DNA from 3 places in the Streptomyces sp. NPDC002130 genome. Region 2 is predicted to be linked to each of the others. Evidence: predicted binding sites of a transcription regulator. Region 2 holds the regulator's gene; each other region holds the start of a gene.
The links. Region 2 encodes HrcA, which represses chaperone genes, less so after heat shock. Its sites were predicted from a motif close to TTNGCACTCNGNNNNNCNGAGTGCNAA; they were not measured.
Positions count from the first base shown of each region.

Region 1: the regulator HrcA is predicted to act here: its motif matches at 2,276-2,302, upstream of groL (chaperonin GroEL).
Region 3: the regulator HrcA is predicted to act here: its motif matches at 2,358-2,384, upstream of groES (co-chaperone GroES).

Region 1 covers NZ_JBEOXI010000006.1:56,102-60,634, forward strand. The annotation lists gene thrC (threonine synthase) at 1-1,077, shown strand, start outside; gene ABT116_RS02250 (MoaD/ThiS family protein) at 1,171-1,446, shown strand; gene ABT116_RS02255 (cold-shock protein) at 1,893-2,096, shown strand; gene groL (chaperonin GroEL) at 2,429-4,051, shown strand; gene ABT116_RS02265 (NADH:flavin oxidoreductase) at 4,258-4,533, shown strand, end outside.
Region 2 covers NZ_JBEOXI010000083.1:24,290-28,822, forward strand. The annotation lists gene ABT116_RS17890 (DUF3097 domain-containing protein) at 1-396, opposite strand, end outside; gene ABT116_RS17895 (MBL fold metallo-hydrolase) at 428-1,159, opposite strand; gene hrcA (heat-inducible transcriptional repressor HrcA) at 1,330-2,346, shown strand; gene dnaJ (molecular chaperone DnaJ) at 2,346-3,482, shown strand; gene ABT116_RS17910 (nitronate monooxygenase) at 3,560-4,533, shown strand, end outside.
Region 3 covers NZ_JBEOXI010000380.1:159-4,691, reverse strand. The annotation lists gene ABT116_RS38885 (class I SAM-dependent methyltransferase) at 1-461, opposite strand, end outside; gene ABT116_RS38880 (polysaccharide deacetylase family protein) at 633-1,568, shown strand; gene ABT116_RS38875 (polysaccharide deacetylase family protein) at 1,565-2,314, shown strand; gene groES (co-chaperone GroES) at 2,484-2,792, shown strand; gene groL (chaperonin GroEL) at 2,909-4,533, shown strand, end outside.

The sequences.
Region 1 (4,533 bases), on a different contig from region 2:
ATCTGGCGCTACGCCCCGCTGCTGCCCGTCCCGGCCGACGTGGCGGACAAGCCGAACATCAACCCGGGCTGGACCGCGCTCGTCAAGGCCGACAACCTCGCGCGCGAGCTGGGTGTCGACGCCGGCAAGCTGTTCGTGAAGGACGACTCCGGCAACCCGACGCACTCCTTCAAGGACCGCGTCGTCGCCCAGGCCCTGGAGGCCGCCCGCGCCTTCGGCTTCACCACGCTCTCCTGCTCCTCCACCGGCAACCTCGCCGGCGCCGTGGGTGCCGCCGCGGCCCGCGCCGGCTTCCGCTCTTGCGTGTTCATCCCGCACGACCTGGAGCAGGGCAAGGTCGTCATGGCCGCGATCTACGGCGGCGAGCTCGTCGGCATCGAGGGCAACTACGACGATGTGAACCGCTTCTGCTCCGAGCTGATCGGCGACCCGGCCGGTGAGGGCTGGGGCTTCGTCAACGTCAACCTGCGGCCGTACTACGCGGAGGGTTCCAAGACCCTCGCATACGAGATCTGTGAGCAGCTCGGCTGGCAGCTGCCGGACCAGCTCGTCGTGCCGATCGCCTCCGGCTCGCAGCTGACGAAGATCGACAAGGGCCTCCAGGAGCTGATCAAGCTCGGTCTGGTCGAGGACAAGCCGTACAAGATCTTCGGTGCGCAGGCGCTCGGCTGTTCGCCGGTGTCCACGGCGTTCAAGGCCGGGCACGACGTGGTGCGCCCGCAGAAGCCGGACACGATCGCCAAGTCCCTCGCCATCGGCAACCCGGCGGACGGGCCGTACGTGCTGGACATCGCGCGGCGGACCGGCGGTGCGGTGGAGGACGTTACGGACGAGCAGGTCGTCGAGGCGATCAAGATCCTTGCGCGGACCGAGGGGATCTTCGCGGAGACCGCCGGTGGTGTGACCGTGGGTGTCACCAAGAAGCTGATCGAGACCGGGCTGCTGGATCCGTCGAAGACGACGGTGGTGCTCAACACCGGGGATGGCCTCAAGACGCTGGACGCGGTGGCGGACACGGGTCTGACGGCGACCATTCGCCCCAACCTTGATTCGTTCCGTGAGGCCGGGCTCGTCTGATCGTTGTCGGCTGCGGGCCCGTGGGGGGCTGGTCGCGCAGTTCCCCGCGCCCCTGAAAGCAGGTCCGCCACCCCAACCGGAGGTTTTGAAGTCATGAGCGTCACCGTTCGCATCCCCACCATCCTGCGCACCTACACCGGCGGGCAGGCCGAGGTCGCCGCCGAGGGCGCGAACCTCGGTGAGGTCATCGCCGATCTGGAGAAGAACCACACCGGGATCGCCGCCCGGGTGCTGGACGACCAGGGCAAGCTGCGGCGGTTCGTCAACGTGTACGTCAACGACGACGACGTGCGGTTCGAACAGGGTCTGGAGACGGCCACGCCGGACGGTGCCGGAGTGTCGATCATTCCTGCCGTCGCCGGCGGCTGAACCGGTCGACCGGCTTGATTGTTACCTTCGGTAACGACGGTCACTGAGAGTTTATCGAATTGCCCCCTCCGTGAGAGAAGCGGAGGGGGCAATTCTGTGTGGTTGAGCGCGGTACAGTTGGGGAACGCGGTCCCGATTCCCTGATCGGAACCCTGAATTCCCGCTACGAGCCCGACAAGATGTAGCCAAAGTGTGTATGTCTTTTGCGGCTTTTGTTCCCTTTGTGTGGCCCGACTTGCCCTGAATTCGGGCGAATTCTCCCCACATTCCGGACCCTGCGCGTCCAGAATTCTCGTCCGATTGACCTGTTGCAGACGGCAGTTGGACAGATACATTCAGCCGCGGTCGACGCGTTCCGGCGCACGCCCCCAACCGTGGGGGGTGAGGTCTGACCCGGGTCCGCGAAGTGTGGATCTGTGCAAGGGCCAGTAATAGGGGAGTTAGGCATGGCTCAGGGCACCGTCAAGTGGTTCAACGCGGAGAAGGGGTACGGCTTCATCGCGGTCGACGGTGGTGCGGATGTTTTCGTCCACTACAGCGCGATTCAGATGGACGGCTACCGCACCCTTGAAGAGGGCCAGCGGGTCGAGTTCGAGATCTCGCAGGGTCAGAAGGGACCGCAGGCCGACATGGTTCGCGTCTCTGCCTGAACGCGCACCACGACCAACGCTCAAGCGACCGGTCTTCTCAGAAGGGCCCGTACCCCCCGGGGTGCGGGCCCTTCCGCGTGTTCGAAGGGCTCGCCGGGCGGTGTTCGCGGGCGGCTGACGCCCCCGCCCGATCCCCCGGAGGCGCTTGCACTCGCAGGGGTCGAGTGCTAATCATTGCGTTAGCACTCTGAAGGTGAGAGTGACAACGTAAGGACCGGGTCGGTGAGGCCCGCAGGCCGGGTGGGAAGGAACCACAAGGCAAGCGAGCCGTCCGTCGCGGGCGCGGGCGCGGTCCGAAGTAATCACCCCCAGTCCTGGAGGGACCACTTCACATGGCCAAGATCATCGCGTTCGACGAGGAGGCGCGGCGCGGCCTCGAGCGCGGCATGAACCAGCTCGCGGACGCCGTCAAGGTGACGCTCGGCCCCAAGGGCCGCAACGTCGTCCTCGAGAAGAAGTGGGGCGCGCCCACGATCACCAACGATGGTGTCTCCATCGCCAAGGAGATCGAGCTCGAGGACCCGTACGAGAAGATCGGCGCCGAGCTGGTCAAGGAAGTCGCCAAGAAGACGGACGACGTCGCCGGTGACGGTACGACCACCGCGACCGTTCTCGCCCAGGCCCTGGTCAAGGAGGGTCTGCGCAACGTAGCCGCCGGCGCCAACCCGATGGCCCTCAAGCGCGGTATCGAGAAGGCCGTCGAGGCCGTCTCCGCCGCCCTGCTGGAGCAGGCCAAGGACGTCGAGACCAAGGAGCAGATCGCCTCCACGGCCTCCATCTCCGCCGCCGACACCCAGATCGGCGAGCTCATCGCCGAGGCCATGGACAAGGTCGGCAAGGAAGGCGTCATCACCGTCGAGGAGTCCCAGACCTTCGGTCTGGAGCTGGAGCTCACCGAGGGTATGCGCTTCGACAAGGGCTACATCTCGGCGTACTTCGCCACCGACATGGAGCGTATGGAGGCCGTCCTCGACGACCCGTACATCCTGATCGCCAACTCGAAGATCAGCAACGTCAAGGACCTGCTGCCGCTCCTCGAGAAGGTCATGCAGTCCGGCAAGCCGCTGCTGATCATCGCCGAGGACGTCGAGGGCGAGGCCCTGTCGACCCTGGTCGTCAACAAGATCCGCGGCACCTTCAAGTCCGTCGCCGTCAAGGCCCCGGGCTTCGGCGACCGCCGCAAGGCGATGCTGCAGGACATCGGCATCCTCACCGGCGGCGAGGTGATCTCCGAGGAGGTCGGCCTCAAGCTGGAGAACGCCACGCTCGACCTGCTGGGCAAGGCCCGCAAGGTCGTCATCACCAAGGACGAGACCACCATCGTCGACGGTGCCGGCTCGGCCGACCAGGTCCAGGGCCGCGTCAACCAGATCCGCGCCGAGATCGAGAACAGCGACTCGGACTACGACCGCGAGAAGCTGCAGGAGCGCCTGGCGAAGCTCGCCGGCGGTGTCGCGGTCATCAAGGCCGGTGCCGCCACCGAGGTGGAGCTCAAGGAGCGCAAGCACCGCATCGAGGACGCCGTGCGCAACGCCAAGGCGGCCGTCGAGGAGGGCATCGTCGCCGGTGGTGGCGTGGCCTTGCTGCAGGCCTCCCAGGTCTTCGAGAAGCTGGAGCTCGACGGTGACGAGGCGACCGGCGCCAACGCCGTGAAGCTCGCGCTGGAGGCCCCGCTGAAGCAGATCGCCGTCAACGGTGGTCTCGAGGGCGGCGTCGTCGTGGAGAAGGTCCGCAACCTCACCGTCGGCCACGGCCTGAACGCCGCGACCGGTGAGTACGTCGACATGATCGCCGAGGGCATCATCGACCCGGCGAAGGTGACCCGCTCTGCCCTGCAGAACGCCGCCTCCATCGCCGCGCTGTTCCTCACCACCGAGGCCGTCATCGCCGACAAGCCGGAGAAGGCCGCCGCGCCCGCCGGCGGCGGCATGCCGGGCGGTGACATGGACTTCTGATCGACCCCAGGGTTGATCAACGTCCTTACCGAGGGCGGCACCTCCTGTTCCGGCAGGAGGTGCCGCCCTCGGGCGTGTCCGGGACATGGGCGGGGCGCGTGTCCGGGATCACAGCGGGGGTGGGATGGCCGCGTGGGCCCGGATGGTTGAAGGTTAGGTCCTATGCGCATGCACATACCCTCCGGTATCCGAAAGTGAGCCCCCACGTGACTGTCGCCGCCTCCGCCTCCCGCGCCGCCGAAATCCTGTCCCGGCCCGTAACGCTGGGCGGCCTGACCGTTCCGAACCGGATCGCGATGGCGCCGATGACCCGCATGTTCTCCCCGGGCGGCGTGCCCGGCGAGGACGTCGTGTCGTACTACGCGCGCCGCGCCGCCGCCGGAGTCGGCCTGATCGTCACGGAGGGCACCTACGTCGGCCACGAGTCGGCCGGGCAGAGCGACAGCGTGCCGCGGTTCCACGGCGACGAGCAGCTCGCGGGC
Region 2 (4,533 bases):
CTCGATGCGCAGGTCGTCGCCCCACACCTTCTCCACCAGCTCGGCGTCGTGGCGGCCCTCGACGTAGATGCGGCCGGCGCGGGCCACGCGGGCCCGTGCGCCGGGGACGGCGACCGACCCCGAGGCCGTGCGGGTGGGACGCGCCGGGCCGCCGGGCGCGGGGCGGACGAGGGTCACCACCCTGCCCTCCAGGAGGAAACCGCGCGGCTCCATCGGGAACACCCGGTGCTTGCCGAAGCGGTCCTCCAGCGTCACCGTGCCCGCCTCGCAGCGGATCACCGCGCCGCAGAAACCGGTCCCCGGCTCCTCCACCACCAGGCCCGGCTCCGCCGCGACCTCGGGCACCGGCTTCGGCTTCTTCCACGGCGGGGTCAGATCGGCGGAGTACTGGCGCATTCGAATGACGATAGGAGAAGGCGGACGGCGATCACCGCGACACGCCGAAACGCGCCGCCAGCGCGTCCCGTTGCGCCCGCACGAACGCCGCGTCCACCACCGCTCCGTGACCGGGCACGTACACCGCGTCCTCACCACCCAGGTCGAGCAGCCGGTCGAGGGCGGCAGGCCACTGCGACGGCACCGCGTCCGGGCCCGCCTGGGGCTCGCCGGACTCCTCGACCAGATCGCCGCAGAACACCACTTCCGGATCACCGGGCACCAGCACCGCCAGGTCGTGCGCGGTGTGCCCCGGCCCGACGTTCGCCAGCAGCACCTGCCGGCCGCCGCCCAGGTCGAGCGTCCACTCGCCGGAGACCAGGTGGCCGGGCGGGACCAGCCGCTCCGCCGCCTTCTCGGCCGTGGGCGCCGCCAGGCCCTGGCGCACCGCGTCCTCGCGCAGTTCCTCGCGGTCCCGCACCCGCGACAGCACCGCGTCCACGCCCACCGCGCCGAACACCTCGGTGTCCGGGAGCGCCGCGGTGCCGAAGACATGGTCGAAGTGCGGATGGGTCAGCGCGAGATGTGTCACACGGTGACCCGTGAGCGCCCGCGCCTGCGCGCCCAGTTTCGCGCCCTCGGCGAGGCTCGACCCCGCGTCGATCATGAGGACCGCCCCCTCGCCGGCGACCAGCCCGATCGTGCAGTCCCACACCGGCAGCCGGCACCGCCCCACTCCAGCGGCCACGCGCTCCCATCCGAGGTCTTCCCAAGTCACCGTCATACGGCGACGCTAGCGGTGCGCCCCGCTCGGGGCACGGCGCCGCACGACCAGCCTTGCCGGGGGTGTACCCCACCGCCGTACACTGGGCCGGGGATGCTGGCACTCGCACGCGCAGAGTGCCAGGCCGGACCGGCAGGGCAAGCAGGCGGAGACTTCTGGAGGTGTGCGCGATGCTCAGTGAACGCAGGCTTCAGGTGCTGCGCGCCATCGTCCAGGACTACGTCGGCACCGAGGAGCCGGTGGGCTCCAAGGCCCTCACCGAGCGGCACAGCCTGGGCGTCTCCCCGGCCACCGTCCGCAACGACATGGCGGCCCTCGAGGACGAGGGGTACATCGCCCAGCCGCACACCAGTGCCGGGCGCATCCCCACCGACAAGGGCTACCGGCTGTTCGTCGACAAGCTCGCCGGCGTCAAGCCGATGACAGCGCCCGAGCGGCGCGCGATCCAGAACTTCCTCGAGGGTGCCGTCGACCTCGACGACGTCGTGGCGCGTACGGTACGGCTGCTCGCGCAGCTCACGCGTCAGGTCGCCGTCGTGCAGTACCCGTCGCTGACCCGCTCGACCGTGCGGCACGTGGAGCTGCTCTCCCTGGCGCCCGCGCGCGTGATGCTCGTGCTGATCACGGACACCGGACGGGTCGAGCAGCGGGTCGTCGACTGCCCGGCGCCCTTCGGCGACGCCTCGCTCGCGGATCTGCGCGCGCGGCTCAACAGCCGCGTGGCGAACCGCCGTTTCGCGGATGTGCCGAGTCTGGTGGAGGATCTCCCCGAGGCGTTCGAGCACGAGGACCGGGGTACGGTCTCCACGGTGCTCTCCACACTTCTGGAGACGCTCGTCGAGGAGAACGAGGAGCGGCTGATGATCGGCGGCACCGCCAATCTGACCCGCTTCGGGCATGACTTCCCTCTCACGATCCGGCCGGTGCTGGAGGCGCTGGAGGAGCAGGTCGTGCTCCTCAAGCTGCTCGGCGAGGCGAAGGATCCGGGCGTGACCGTACGGATCGGTCACGAGAACGCCCACGAAGGACTCAACTCCACGTCCGTCGTGTCGGTCGGCTACGGTTCGGGCGGCGAGGCAGTCGCCAAGCTCGGCGTGGTCGGACCGACCCGCATGGACTACCCGGGAACGATGGGAGCGGTACGCGCAGTGGCACGGTACGTCGGACAGATCCTGGCGGAGTCGTAGTGGCCACGGACTACTACGCCGTACTCGGCGTGCGCCGCGACGCGTCGCAGGAAGAGATCAAGAAGGCCTTCCGGCGGCTCGCCCGCGAGCTGCACCCGGACGTCAACCCCGATCCGAAGACCCAGGAGCGGTTCAAGGAGATCAACGCCGCTTACGAGGTGCTGTCGGACCCGCAGAAGAAGCAGGTCTACGACCTCGGTGGCGACCCGCTCTCGCAGGCCGGTGGCGGCGGCGCGGGCGGCTTCGGAGCCGGCGGCTTCGGGAACTTCTCGGACATCATGGACGCGTTCTTCGGCACGGCGTCGCAGCGCGGACCGCGCTCGCGCACCCGCCGCGGCCAGGACGCGATGATCCGTATCGAGGTCGAGCTCGACGAGGCGGCCTTCGGTACGACGAAGGACATCCAGGTCGACACGGCCGTCGTCTGCAACACCTGCAGCGGTGAGGGCGCGGCCCCGGGCACCTCCGCCCAGACGTGTGACATGTGCCGCGGCCGCGGTGAGGTCTCGCAGGTCACCCGGTCCTTCCTGGGCCAGGTCATGACGTCCCGCCCGTGCCCGCAGTGCCAGGGCTTCGGCACGGTCGTCCCGACCCCGTGCCCGGAGTGCGCGGGCGACGGCCGCGTGCGGTCCCGCCGCACGCTCACGGTCAAGATCCCGGCCGGTGTCGACAACGGCACGCGCATCCAGCTCGCCGGCGAGGGCGAGGTCGGCCCCGGTGGCGGTCCGGCCGGTGACCTCTACGTCGAGATCCACGAGCTGCCGCACAGCACGTTCCAGCGGCGCGGCGACGACCTGCACTGCACGGTGACGATCCCGATGACGGCGGCGTCCCTCGGCACGAAGGTGCCGCTGGAGACGCTCGACGGCATGGAGGAGGTCGACATCCGCCCGGGCACCCAGTCCGGCCAGTCGATCCCGCTGCACGGCCGGGGCGTCACGCATCTGCGCGGCGGCGGACGCGGCGACCTCATCGTCCACGTCGAGGTCCAGACCCCGACCAAGCTCGACCCGGAGCAGGAGCGCCTGCTGCGCGAGCTCTCCAAACTCCGCGGCGAGGAACGGCCCACGGGGCAGTTCCAGCCGGGGCAGCAAGGGTTGTTCTCTCGGCTGAAGGACGCCTTCAACGGGCGCTGACGCCGGGCGTGCTTCTGGTCTATGCCAGTCGGCAGGCCGGTTTCGGAGTTGTTCGGAGGACGTGACAACATGCCGTCATGTCCTCCGCACTGACCGATCTCTTCCCCCACCCGATCGTGCAGGCCCCCATGGCGGGCGGCGTCTCCGTACCGCAGCTCGCCGCGGCCGTGTGCGAGGCGGGCGGGCTCGGATTCCTGGCCGCCGGGTACAAGACCGCCGACGGGATGTACCAGGAGATCAAGCAGCTCCGGAGCCTCACCGGCAGGCCCTTCGGCATCAACGTCTTCATGCCGCAGCCGGAGTATGCCGACCCCGCCGCCGTCGACGTCTACGCCCACCAGCTGGCCGGCGAGGCCACCTGGTACGAGGCCGAGCTCGGCGACCCGGACAGCGGACGCGACGACGGTTTCGAGGCCAAGCTCGTGGTGCTGCGCGACAACCCCGTACCGGTGGTGTCGTTCCACTTCGGTGTGCCGAGCCGCGAGGTCGTCGACACCCTGCACCGCGTCGGCACCTTCGTCCTGGCCGCCGCGACCACCCCCGACGAGGCCCGGGCCGTGGAGCGGGCGGGTGCGGACGGGGTCATCGCCCAGGGCGTCGAGGCCGGCGGCCACCAGGGCACCCACCGGGACATCCCCGAGACGGACGGTTCCGGTATCGGCCTGCTGTCGCTGATCGCCCAGGTCCGTGAGGCCGTGAGCATCCCGATCGTCGCCGCCGGCGGCATCATGCGCGGCGGCCAGATCGCCGGTGTCCTCGCCGCGGGCGCGAGCGCGGCCCAGCTGGGCACCGCCTTCCTCGCCACGCCCGAGTCGGGGGCGAACGCCCTGCACAAGCAGGCGCTGACCAACCCCCTGTTCGTGCGCACGGAGTTGACCCGGGCCTTCTCCGGCCGCCCCGCACGCGGGCTCGTCAACCGGTTCGTGCGCGAGCACGGCCCGTACGCGCCCGCCGCCTACCCCGAGATCCACCACCTCACCTCGCCGCTGCGCAAGGCCGCCGCCAAGGCCGGGGACGCGCAGGGCATGGCGCTGTGGGCCGGGCAGGGGCA
Region 3 (4,533 bases), on a different contig from region 2:
GTCACGTCCGCCTCGCGCACCTCGACGAGACCGGCCAAATCCAGCGCATCGGCGTTGGCCCGCGCCGCGGCGGCGGTCTGCGGGTCCCGGTCCACGGCCAGGACCCGGATTCCGGCGCGGGCCAGCGCGATCGCGTCACCGCCGATGCCACAGCACAGGTCGGCGACCGAGGTGATGCCCGACTCGGCCATGCGCCGGGCCCGGTAGGCCGCCACGCTCGCCCGGGTCGACTGCTCGACGCCGTTCGGCGTGAAGAACATCCGGCCCGCGTCCTCGGACCCGAACTTCACCACCGCCCGCTGCCGCAGCCGCGCCTGGCCCAGCGCCGCCGACACCAGCTCGGCGGGGTGCTCGCGGCGCAACCGGGTCGCGACGGCCAGCTCCTGCGCAGGATCGGTGTCCCGCACCTCGTCGAGGAGAGCGCGGCCTTCGGGGGTGAGGAGGAGGGCGAGGTCGTTCACCGGATCATTGTCGGCCACGGGGGAGGAGGGCGGTGGCCGGTCCGGTGCGAGCGACGGCTGAGCCGGCCCCTCGCGGTGTTCGGCCCGTGTGTGGGCCAGTCGGTGGATGGTGGGCGCCGGTCGCGGTGTCGGACCGGGATCGCCGGGAGGGGGCTGCGAGGATCCGGCATCATGCGAGCAGTCGTACAAAATGACAAAAGCCGGGCGTCGGGACGGACGTCCGCCGGCGTACGGATCGTCCTCGCCGTGCTCGTCCTCGCCGCCCTCGCCTCCGGCTGCGCGCAGGACGGCGGCGACCAGGTCACCCCGGCCGGCGGCCAGCAGCCCCTCGACGCGCCCCCGGCCCGCGCGCTCGACTCCTACGCCACCAAGCTGCGCGCCGCGCACGCCGCCCGGGTCGCCGCCGCGCACCGCTGGGGTCTGCGCAGGACCCCGTCGGCCGCCCCGCCCGCCCCCGCGAAGAAGCCCAGGATCAGGACCCGCAAGGGCTTCGAGGTGGACGACCACCGGGAGCTGGACCTCCCGCCCGTCTTCACGAGGATCCCCACCCGGGACAAGGTCGTCTTCCTCACCATCGACGACGGCGCCGAGAAGGACCCGGCGTTCCTGCGGATGATGAGCGACCTGGACGTCCCGTACAGCGCCTTCCTCAGCGGCTACCTGGTCAGGAACGACACCCGCTACTTCCGGAAGATGCAGTCCCGGGGCGTCGTACTGCACAACCACACCCTCAACCACCCCAACCTGCGCGGCCTGTCCTACCGGAAGCAGAAGCGCGAGATCTGCGGCATGCAGCGCTACATGGAGAGGCGGTTCGGCAAACGCCCCACCCTCTTCCGCCCGCCCTACGGCAGCTACGACCGGGCGACCCTGCGGGCCGCCAAGACCTGCGGCATCGCGTACGTGCCCCTGTGGAACGAGGAGGTCTTCGCCGACCACTGGGAGTACCGCGACGGGGGCCGGAGGCTGCATCCGGGTGACATCGTCCTCACGCACTTCCGGGGTCGTGACCAGTGGAAGGGCACCATGGCCGACATGATCCGCCGCTTCCTGAACAAGGTCACGGCTCAGGGGTACGCGGTCGGGCGGCTGGAGGACTACCTGTGAGGCGCCAGGCCGCCGTACTGCTGTGCGCGGCCCTGCTGGCCGGCTGCTCCGGGGTGGCGGGTGAGCGGCCGGGCACCGCCGACGGCCGGGCCCGGGACCCGGCGCGCGGGGTGAACGACACGCGTCGGCTGCCGCCCGTCGTGGACCACGTCGCCACCCGCGAACCCGTCGTCTTCCTCACCTACGACGACGGCGCCGAACGCGACCCCCGCTTCGTCGGCCTCGTCCGCGAACGGCGGCTCCCGGTCAGCCTGTTCCTCACGGACAGCGTCGTGGGACCCGGCTACGGCCATTTCGCCCGGCTGCGCGCGGTCGGCGCGTCCATCCAGAACCACACCCTCGACCACCCCGCCCTGCGCGGCCTGCCCTACGCCGGCCAGCGCGCCGAGATCTGCGGCCAGCAGCACAAACTCCGCTCCCGCTTCGGCATCGTCCCCCGCCTCTTCCGTCCGCCCCACGGCACCTACGACAGGACGACCCTGCGCGCCGCCGCCGACTGCGGCATCGCCGCGATCGTCCTGTGGCGCGCGTCCCTGAACGCCGACGGCGAACTGACGTACACCCGCGGCGAGCCCGGCCTGCGGGCCGGCGACATCGTCTCGGTGCCGTCGGGCGGGACGGGGTCGCCGACCCTGGCCGAACGGACGGTGCGGCTGCTGCGCGAGATCGAGGCGAGGGGGCTGCGGGTGGGGCGGCTCGAGGACCACCTGGAGAGCGCACCTGCCCGACGCGCCGCACGCAATTAGCAGTCCGCTTGACCGAGTGCTAATCGCAGTCATAGTCTCGGCTCTGGCACTCCCCACTGGAGAGTGCCAACACAGCGACGGGCAGGTCCGGCACCCGCGACGACGGATCCACCTGGTCGCCACCTCAGACAGTTAACCCCGTGAGATCTCCGAAGGGGGAGGTCGGATCGTGACGACCACCAGCTCCAAGGTTGCCATCAAGCCGCTCGAGGACCGCATCGTGGTCCAGCCGCTCGACGCCGAGCAGACCACCGCCTCTGGCCTGGTCATCCCGGACACCGCCAAGGAGAAGCCCCAGGAGGGCGTCGTCCTGGCCGTGGGCCCGGGCCGCTTCGAGGACGGCAACCGTCTTCCGCTCGACGTCTCCGTCGGCGACGTCGTGCTCTACAGCAAGTACGGCGGCACCGAGGTGAAGTACAACGGCGAGGAGTACCTCGTCCTCTCGGCCCGCGACGTGCTCGCGATCGTCGAGAAGTAATTCACCCCAAGCACCTTGCTTTGAACTGCGCCCCTGGCCCCCGCTATCGCCAATAAGCCGGGCGCCCGGGGCGCAGTGCCGTATATCCCAGATTCCGGAAGAGGGCTCACGCTCCCATGGCGAAGATCCTGAAGTTCGACGAGGACGCCCGTCGCGCCCTCGAGCGCGGCGTCAACAAGCTTGCCGACACGGTCAAGGTGACGATCGGCCCCAAGGGCCGCAACGTCGTCATCGACAAGAAGTTCGGCGCTCCCACCATCACCAACGACGGTGTGACCATCGCCCGTGAGGTCGAGGTCGAGGACCCGTACGAGAACCTCGGTGCCCAGCTGGTCAAGGAGGTGGCGACCAAGACCAACGACATCGCGGGTGACGGTACGACCACCGCGACCGTGCTCGCCCAGGCGCTCGTGCGCGAGGGCCTGAAGAACGTCGCCGCCGGTGCCTCCCCGGCCGCCCTGAAGAAGGGCATCGACGCCGCCGTCGCCGCCGTTTCCGAGGACCTGCTCGCGTCGGCCCGCCCGATCGACGAGAAGTCCGACATCGCCGCCGTCGCCGCGCTGTCCGCCCAGGACCAGCAGGTCGGCGAGCTCATCGCCGAGGCGATGGACAAGGTCGGCAAGGACGGTGTCATCACCGTCGAGGAGTCCAACACCTTCGGCCTGGAGCTGGACTTCACCGAGGGCATGGCCTTCGACAAGGGCTACCTGTCGCCGTACTTCGTGACGGACCAGGAGCGCATGGAAGCCGTCCTGGACGACCCGTACATCCTCATCACGCAGGGCAAGATCTCCGCCATCGCGGACCTCCTGCCGCTGCTGGAGAAGGTCATCCAGTCCAACGCCTCCAAGCCGCTGCTGATCATCGCCGAGGACGTCGAGGGCGAGGCCCTCTCCACCCTCGTCGTGAACAAGATCCGCGGCACGTTCAACGCCGTCGCCGTGAAGGCCCCCGGCTTCGGCGACCGCCGCAAGGCGATGCTGCAGGACCTCGCGGTCCTCACCGGCGCCACGGTCGTCTCCGAGGAGGTCGGCCTCAAGCTCGACCAGGTCGGCCTGGACGTGCTCGGCTCCGCCCGCCGCGTCACCGTCACCAAGGACGACACCACGGTCGTCGACGGCGCCGGCAACAAGGACGACGTGCAGGGCCGCGTCGCCCAGATCAAGGCCGAGATCGAGTCCACCGACTCCGACTGGGACCGCGAGAAGCTCCAGGAGCGCCTCGCGAAGCTGGCCGGCGGCGTGTGCGTCATCCGCGTGGGTGCCGCCACCGAGGTCGAGCTCAAGGAGCGCAAGCACCGTCTGGAGGACGCCATCTCCGCGACCCGCGCCGCGGTCGAGGAGGGCATCGTCTCCGGTGGTGGCTCCGCGCTCGTCCACGCCGTGAAGGTCCTCGAGGACAACCTCGGCAAGACCGGCGACGAGGCCACGGGTGTCGCGGTCGTCCGCCGCGCCGCCGTCGAGCCGCTGCGCTGGATCGCCGAGAACGCCGGCCTGGAGGGCTACGTCATCACCTCCAAGGTCGCCGAGCTCGAGAAGGGCCAGGGCTTCAACGCCGCCACCGGCGAGTACGGCGACCTGGTCAAGGCCGGCGTCATCGACCCGGTCAAGGTCACCCGCTCCGCCCTGGAGAACGCCGCCTCCATCGCCTCCCTCCTCCTCACGACCGAGACCCTGGTCGTCGAGAAGAAGGAAGAGGAGGAGCCGGCCGCCGCGGGCCACGGCCACGGCCACGCCCACTG